DNA from 2 places in the Paenibacillus borealis genome. Region 2 is predicted to be linked to the other one. Evidence: a T-box and tRNA genes for the amino acid it is inferred to sense, from the RefSeq annotation. Region 2 holds a T-box; the other holds one or more tRNA genes.
What was found. The T-box of region 2 lies ahead of pheS (phenylalanine--tRNA ligase subunit alpha). A T-box ahead of a tRNA ligase gene usually reads a tRNA of that ligase, here a tRNA-Phe.

Region 1: it encodes a tRNA-Phe, which carries the amino acid that the T-box ahead of pheS (phenylalanine--tRNA ligase subunit alpha) is inferred to sense. The anticodon was not compared.

The regions. Positions count from the first base shown of each region.
Region 1 is NZ_CP009285.1:135,567-139,801, forward strand. Features, by position in the region: rRNA gene PBOR_RS00650 (23S ribosomal RNA) at 1-1,587, shown strand, start outside; tRNA gene PBOR_RS00655 (tRNA-Ser) at 1,670-1,761, shown strand; tRNA gene PBOR_RS00660 (tRNA-Met) at 1,786-1,862, shown strand; tRNA gene PBOR_RS00665 (tRNA-Val) at 1,872-1,947, shown strand; tRNA gene PBOR_RS00670 (tRNA-Thr) at 1,978-2,053, shown strand; tRNA gene PBOR_RS00675 (tRNA-Asp) at 2,072-2,149, shown strand; tRNA gene PBOR_RS00680 (tRNA-Phe) at 2,177-2,252, shown strand; tRNA gene PBOR_RS00685 (tRNA-Tyr) at 2,258-2,340, shown strand; tRNA gene PBOR_RS00690 (tRNA-Lys) at 2,352-2,424, shown strand; gene PBOR_RS00695 (NAD(P)/FAD-dependent oxidoreductase) at 2,583-3,527, shown strand; gene PBOR_RS00700 (PucR family transcriptional regulator) at 3,642-4,235, shown strand, end outside.
Region 2 is NZ_CP009285.1:2,358,406-2,362,640, reverse strand. Features, by position in the region: gene pheT (phenylalanine--tRNA ligase subunit beta) at 1-942, opposite strand, end outside; gene pheS (phenylalanine--tRNA ligase subunit alpha) at 1,281-2,315, opposite strand; T-box leader at 2,374-2,661, opposite strand; gene PBOR_RS09830 (hypothetical protein) at 2,933-4,235, shown strand, end outside.

The DNA.
Region 1 (4,235 bases), 2.2 Mb from region 2:
CGAAAGCCCAAGGTTTCCTGAGGAAGGCTCGTCCGCTCAGGGTAAGTCGGGACCTAAGGCGAGGCCGAAAGGCGTAGTCGAAGGACAACAGTTTGAAATTACTGTACCACCGTAATCCGCTATGAGCGATGGGGTGACGCAGGAGGGTAGTGACGCGGACTGATGGATGTCCGTCTAAGCAGTGAGGCTGGTGTGTAGGCAAATCCGCACACCGTAAGGCTGGGCTGTGATGGGGAGCGAAAATTGTAGTAGCGAAGGTCATGATCTCACACTGCCAAGAAAAGCCTCTAGCCAGGAGAAGGTGCCCGTACCGCAAACCGACACAGGTAGGCGAGAAGAGAATTCTAAGGCGCGCGGAAGAACTCTCGTTAAGGAACTCGGCAAAATGACCTCGTAACTTCGGGAGAAGAGGTGCCTCGGTAGGGTGAATAGCCCGAGGGGGCCGCAGTGAAAAGGCCCAAGCGACTGTTTAGCAAAAACACAGGTCTGTGCGAAGCCGCAAGGCGAAGTATACGGGCTGACGCCTGCCCGGTGCTGGAAGGTTAAGGGGAGTGGTTAGGGGTTAAACCCGAAGCTGTGAACCGAAGCCCCAGTAAACGGCGGCCGTAACTATAACGGTCCTAAGGTAGCGAAATTCCTTGTCAGGTAAATTCTGACCCGCACGAATGGCGTAACGACTTGGGCGCTGTCTCAACGAGAGATCCGGTGAAATTTTAATACCTGTGAAGATGCAGGTTACCCGCGACAAGACGGAAAGACCCCATGGAGCTTTACTGCAGCTTGATATTGAATTTGGGTACGATCTGTACAGGATAGGTGGGAGCCGTTGAGGCAGGAGCGCAAGCTTCTGCGGAGGCGCCGTTGGGATACCACCCTGATCGTATCTAGGTTCTAACCTAGTACCCTAAGCGGGTACGGGGACCGTGTCAGGCGGGCAGTTTGACTGGGGCGGTCGCCTCCTAAAGAGTAACGGAGGCGTTCAAAGGTTCCCTCAGAATGGTTGGAAATCATTCGCAGAGTGCAAAGGCATAAGGGAGCTTGACTGCGAGACCTACAAGTCGAGCAGGGACGAAAGTCGGACTTAGTGATCCGGTGGTACCGCATGGAAGGGCCATCGCTCAACGGATAAAAGCTACCCTGGGGATAACAGGCTTATCTCCCCCAAGAGTCCACATCGACGGGGAGGTTTGGCACCTCGATGTCGGCTCATCGCATCCTGGGGCTGAAGTAGGTCCCAAGGGTTGGGCTGTTCGCCCATTAAAGCGGTACGCGAGCTGGGTTCAGAACGTCGTGAGACAGTTCGGTCCCTATCTGTCGTGGGCGCAGGAAATTTGAGAGGAGCTGTCCTTAGTACGAGAGGACCGGGATGGACGTACCGCTGGTGCATCAGTTGTTCCGCCAGGAGCATGGCTGAGTAGCTACGTACGGACGGGATAAGCGCTGAAAGCATCTAAGCGTGAAGCCCCCCTCAAGATGAGATTTCCCAATTAGTAAGACCCCTTGAAGACGACGAGGTAGATAGGTTGGAGGTGGAAGTGCAGCAATGCATGGAGCTGACCAATACTAATCGGTCGAGGGCTTATCCAACAATTCTAACACGCAGATTCGTTTCGGATTCAGTTTTCAGGAATCAATTTCCTGTGCGGATTTACATGGCTACCATTTATTTGGAGAGATACCCAAGTGGCTATAAGGGGACCCTCTGCTAAGGGGTTAGACTGCGTAAGCGGTGCGAGGGTTCGAATCCCTCTCTCTCCGCCATTATAAATCCAATACTTGTAGTGTGGCGGCGTAGCTCAGCTGGCTAGAGCGTACGGTTCATACCCGTGAGGTCGGGGGTTCGATCCCCTCTGCCGCTACCATACATACCCGGAGGCTTAGCTCAGCTGGGAGAGCATCTGCCTTACAAGCAGAGGGTCGGGGGTTCGAACCCCTCAGCCTCCACCATTTTTAAATCTTAGATCCACCTTACACCGTGCCGGTGTAGCTCAACTGGTAGAGCAACTGACTTGTAATCAGTAGGTTGGGGGTTCAAGTCCTCTCGCCGGCACCATTTTTTACATTAAATTGTGGAACCGTGGTGTAGTTGGCCTAACATGCCTGCCTGTCACGCAGGAGATCGCGGGTTCGAATCCCGTCGGTTCCGCCATTTTTTTTGTTTTAAGGCTTTTTTTATGGCTCGGTAGCTCAGTCGGTAGAGCAAAGGACTGAAAATCCTTGTGTCGGGGGTTCGATTCCCTCCCGCGCCACCATATATGGAGGCTTAGCGAAGTGGCCAAACGCATCAGACTGTAAATCTGCTCACGTACGTGTTCGGTGGTTCGAATCCATCAGCCTCCATCCCTTTTTATGAGCCATTAGCTCAGTTGGTAGAGCACCTGACTTTTAATCAGGGTGTCGAAGGTTCGAGTCCTTCATGGCTCATCCCAATCAAGAAGTCATCACTTTAAAGTGATGGCTTTTTTTATGTTTTCTGGAGGTATGGAATAATAAAAAACACGCAAATTACCCGGAACTCGTTTAAAACCTCTCTCCTCGTTTAATTATAAGTCTATAATGCTGCAGAAATGAGGGAATGACAATTGATCTATGATGCGATTATAGTCGGCGGCGGTTTTGCCGGGCTTCAGGCGGCTATTCAGTTGGGGCGGTACTCAGCCCATCAGGTGCTTGTAATTGATGCTGGAGGCGGAAGATCCAGTTTATGCCGGAGCTATCATAATATATTGGGCTGGCCTGATGGTGTGCCGGGTGAAGAGCTGCGGGCCAGGGGGAGACTTCAGGCGGAAAGAGCAGGTGTAGAGTTTCAGAAGGATAGAATAGTTAAGGCAGAGAAACCGGATGAATTATTCATACTTCATGGAGCCGGGGGACAGCAGTATATATGCAGGGTTCTGCTTCTTGCTACAGGAGTAATGGACCGCTTTCCTGAGCTGCCCGGCTTATTACCTACTCTTGGCAAAACAATATATGTGTGCCCGGACTGCGATGGCTTTGAGATTCAGAACCGGCAGACCGTATTGATGGGCTCTGGCGATGTAGGTGCTAATATGGCTTTTGTTTTGCGGGAACGCACGGGTGATCTGACGTACATTAATCATGAGCGCACCCCCGTGTCGGCGGAGAATCGTATTCGGCTGAATGATGAGGATATACAGTATATCGAAGAACCAGTAGCCCACATCGAGGAAGAGAACGGAAGAATTGAGGCGGTAGTCCTGGAGAGCGGCGAAGTGCTGCCGGCAGAGCGCGGGTTCATTGCTTTTGGCCAGAATCCAGTGCATTCGGAGCTTGCTGCACAGCTGGGAGTGACGCTTCATAAGAACAAGCATGTAGAGGCTAATAAACGTTCATTAATGACTAATATAGAGCATGTATGGGTGGCGGGAGATGTTGCCGTTCATGCGGAGCAGGCGACGGTGGCTATGGGTGAAGGAGCAATTGCCGGGATCTGGATGCATAAGGTTCTGAAGAAAATGAGTCCGGTAGTCTTTCCTCCAGCCAAGAAACGTTTTGCGGAAAAATAGATTGTGGATAAACAAAGCCAATTGTCACTTAGGGTTCAGGAGAGCTATTCCGCATGTTGTAGCAAAATATGATAAAATAGGCGAAAAGAGCAAAAGTGGTGGAGAATGGTGACGATGGATAGCGAGGTTCTGCGTCAAAAATTGGAGCAACTCACCGGAAAGAGAACCGGAATCAAGCAGCTCGGGAGGCAGCATTCAGCTTCTCTTTTTGGCATGGGCACGGAGCAGGAGCAAGCGGTAATTCATGAGGGATATCTATGGATTCCTCTTTATGACAATGACGGACGTATAACCGCGGTGTGGGTGGAGACAGAAGGGCTGTCACCATTGGAGTTGCAGCTGGTCGATTATGCCGGCCGGAACTTCGCGGTTGCCCTCAAGGCTACCGGACTTAAGGAAGAGGGCGAGATGGAAGCCCGTCAGCTCAGCAGCTGGCTGAACGCACAGCTCGAGCAAGAGAAGGATGATACGGAGATTCCGGATGATATTACGCTGAAAGGCCGGCTGTTCGGGGATATGATTCCTTTTTTGCTGGTTAGTGAGAATGTCCATAATCCTCAGATGACGTACCGTTCGTTAATGAAGCTGCTGCGCAGTTATTTTGAGAATGAAGTTCTGTTAATTCCCCTGCAGGATAAAGAATGGTTAATTTTAGCCCGTAAGGAACTGCTCACCGGCGGAGATGATAAGGAAGATGAGGAAGAAAGT
Region 2 (4,235 bases):
AATGACCAGCATCTGCGGCTCCAGCTTGCGCTCCTGGCCGTCAAGTGTAGTCAGCAGCTCGCCTTCACGGGCGAAGCGCACGCCAATAGTACCGCCTTCCAGCTGTCCGCCGTCAAACGCATGCAGCGGCTGTCCGTATTCCAGCATCACGTAGTTGGTAATGTCAACGATGTTGTTGATCGGTCGTACCCCGGCCGCCATCAGGCGGTTCTGAATCCACAGCGGGGATGGAGCAGTCTTCACTCCGGCAATATAACGCACTGCATAATGACTGCAGTATTCTTCATTCTCAATATTAACAGTGATGGAATCCGATGCCCGTCCGCCTGCTTCCACAAGCTCAGCTGCCGGATCAGCCAGCTGCAGTTCACGTCCCAGAATTGCACTCACTTCATAAGCAGCACCGATCATGCTCAGACAGTCGGAGCGGTTAGGGGTCAGGTCGAAATCCAGGATCTCATCGTTCAGGCCAAGCACCTTGAGGATATCCTGGCCGACTTCTGTATTCCCAGGCAATACGAGAATGCCTTCCTGCAGCTCTTTGGGCAGCAGCTTGTCGTTCAGCCCCAGCTCTTTGGCCGAGCAGATCATTCCCTGCGACAATACGCCGCGCAGCTTGGCTTTCTTGATTTCCAGTCCAGGCAGCTTAGCGCCTACCAGTGCGACCGGAACCTTTTGGCCGGCAGCGACATTCTTGGCTCCGCAGACGATCTGCAGATCCTCTCCCTGTCCCGCATCTACGATACAAATATTCAGCTTATCTGCATCCGGATGTTTTTCTTTGGATTTCACATAGCCGGTTACAATCCCGGAAATTCCTTTGTTTCGGCGTTCGACTCCGTCAATCTCAATGCCGGCGGTAGTGATTTTGTCCGCGAGCTCATCAGCGGTCACTCCGTCCAGCGATATATAATCAGAGAGCCAGGCGGTTGATACTTTCATTATGGCACACTTCCTTTTGTTTCAGATGTATTTATCTCCATGCCGTCTGTGCTTGACGCGCTTGCCAGTAAGCCGTTGTGCGATCTTTCCTTCCCGCTTCAAAACTCTCTGTTATTAGTGCCCCTGCAAGGAATATTTGGACTTCCGGCCGCTGTTGTATTTGGATTTCCTGATTCAAACCGCTCTTCGCGGTAGAAATCCAAATACAAAGGCGGACGCTGACGCTCCTACAGTTCCAAAATTCCTCTCCGGTTCATTGTTAACAGTTAATTGAAACAGTAAATCAAAATCCACAGCAGCCATTTCTGCCCCGCTCACCCCGCACACCCGCCAAATCTCTAAATTCCCTTGAACTGCTTCACAAAACCCATATCATTGGTGTAGAAGTAGCGGATGTCGTCGATGCCGTACTTCAGCATTGCGATCCGCTCGGCGCCTACGCCGAAAGCGAAGCCGCTGTAGATCTCAGGGTCGTATCCGCCCATCCGCAGCACATTCGGGTGAACCATACCGGCGCCGAGAATTTCCAGCCAGCCGCTCTGCTTGCAGAGACGGCAGCCTTCGCCGCCGCATTTGAAGCAGCTTACATCTACCTCAACACTCGGCTCGGTGAACGGGAAGAAGCTTGGACGCAGGCGGATGCCTGCCGTAGGACCGAACATCTCCTTCATGAACTGCTGCAGGGTGCCCTTCAGGTCGCTCATGCGGATATTGCGGCCGATAACCAGACCTTCAATCTGATGGAACTGGAAAGAGTGGGTCGCATCGTCGTCATCGCGGCGGAATACTTTGCCCGGACAGATGATTTTGACCGGAGTTTCGCCCTTCATGGCCTGCATGGTACGGATCTGCACCGGAGAAGTCTGTGTGCGCATCAGAAGATCCTCCGTTAAATAGAAGGAATCCTGCATATCGCGGGCCGGATGGTTCTTCGGCAGATTCAGAGCCTCGAAGTTATAGTAGTCTGTCTCCACCTCCGGACCTTCTGCAATCTGGTAGCCCATGCCGATGAAAATATCCTCAATCTCCTGAATTACGCGGTTCAGCGGATGAATTCCGCCTTGCGGCAGGCCGCGGCCCGGCAGCGACACATCGACCTTCTCCGCATTCAGTCGGTTCTGTGTCTCCTGCTGCTGGAAGATCTCCTGCTTTGTGCCGATTACCTCTTCAATGGCACTGCGAACCAGATTGGCCACTTGGCCGATCACCGGACGTTCTTCCGCGCTGAGTCCGCCCATACCGCGCAGAACCTCTGTAAGCTCACCTTTTTTGCCAAGGTATTTGACGCGCAAATCATTCAGAATCTGCGGATCGGTGACCTCCTGCAGCTTAGCCAATGCCTCGGCCTTCAATGCTTCCAATTTCTCTTTCATGCCTTGTACTGCCCCCTTAAATCTCGTATTGTCAACAAAAAAAGGCCTTTCCTCCCGGTAAAGGGACGAAAAGACCGTGGTACCACCCTTGTTAGACGGCTGCGACGCTTCCCTTAAGAGCAATATTCCCTCTTTCGGACCGGCGGAGACCTGTCTCACTTTAACAGAAATAACGGTCTGCGGCCGGTATCCCCTACTGTGTCCCTCAAGGAAGCCTTGAATGGAATTCAGGGAACTGCTCCGGAGTGAACTTCGGCAGCTCTGCTCTCTTAGAAACGCTCTCAATCTGCGGCGCTTCCTCCCTGTAAGCCAGGCACTGCGTACTTTTCTCCTTCAATGCATTTATGCGGATTGTGTCAAATATACTCGATCTTCCAGTTCAGAAGATATGTCTATTTATTATATGCAAAAACAGCGATTTTGACAAGTTGCATAATTTTAGGTTAATTTTTATCTTCTTTTAAGCTTCCTTTAAGCTTCAGCGCGGTTTAAGGGGTCTTTTTTCAGCGAACGTTCAGCCAATTTTGATATTTTCCCTTTTGAGATAAGCCTGGCTGTCCTCATTAGAACAGGGCGGCTTTAGGATAGTATCGGCTTTTATACAGGGAGGGAAATTCATGCTTAAACGAAGAAAAGCATTTGTTCTGCTGTTACTCAGTACATTTGCTGCAAGTCAAATCGCGGGGATCGCGGGAACCACGGCTTTTGCTGCCACAGCCAGTACAACCACTGCCAAATCAGCTGCCACAGTAACGGAAATTTCCACACTCACAGGCATCAGCGCAATCAAGCTCGGCACTACGCTTAGTGTGAAGCTGGGCAATGTAGGCATTCAGAGCCAAACCGGCGGAAATATTCTTACTTATACACTTACCTATACTAACAATGCAAGCAGCAGCGTCAACATGGTCAATTATTTCTCCAAAATCGTGACTGCCGGAGGAAGCATCATTAAGGGAATCCCGGTCAGCGCAGACAGTGCTGTTAAAAAGATCGCTGCTAAGCAGAGCACCAGCATTACATATTATGCGAATATCGGAACAGCCGCCTCGGCCAAAGGGCTCAAAATCAACATGTACGGCTGGAACTTCAGTGCCGCCAATTACGAACAGCGCATCGGTACTTTCACCATTCCATCTAATTACTCGCTGTCCTCCCTTACCGGTGAGACCCGCAAAATTGAACTCGGCAGCATTCCGGTCAACACCAAAGCTGAGTCTGCACAAATCTACAAATATAACGGCAAGGTCTACGCCAAGGTTGGACTCAGTATAACGAATATGGGCACCAAAGTACTCACAGACCCAGGCTACAGCCTGTACCTGAAATCCTCGGGCGGCTCTACCTTCACACTTACGCTGGATGACAGCAGCTCCGAATACAGGATTCAGCCTCAGGAGAAGAAGACGCTCTACTATATGACTGAGATTCCATCCTACATGAACGTCACCAAGATGACGCTGCAGATCGCTAAGCTGGATGAAGGACTAAAGCTCTATCTGCCGGTCTCCTCCTATTCACTGCCTGCTGCGGGTACAGCTGATTTCACCGTGGCGGCTGGTTATACCAAGAAGATCTCCATCGACAGCAATATTGTAGATATGAAGCTCGCGGACGCAAGTGTCCATGCAGACAATGGCAATGCCGTCTGGAATTATCAGCTCACAATAAAGAATGCAGGGACCAAAGCAGTTACTTTGCCTGCGTATGAGCTTGCTGTCAAATCCGCTGAAGGCTATACCTTCCCGGTTACAACTACCGCGTTCAGCTCCCTTACCTTGAAGCCGCTGGAAGAGAAGCTGATTGAGCTGACCGCCAGCGTTCCGCTGGAACTGGGTCAGGATAAGCTCGAACTGCAAATGGTGGCCCCTGCAAGCAGTAGCAGTAACAGCAGTAACAGCAATAGCAGCAGTGAGACCA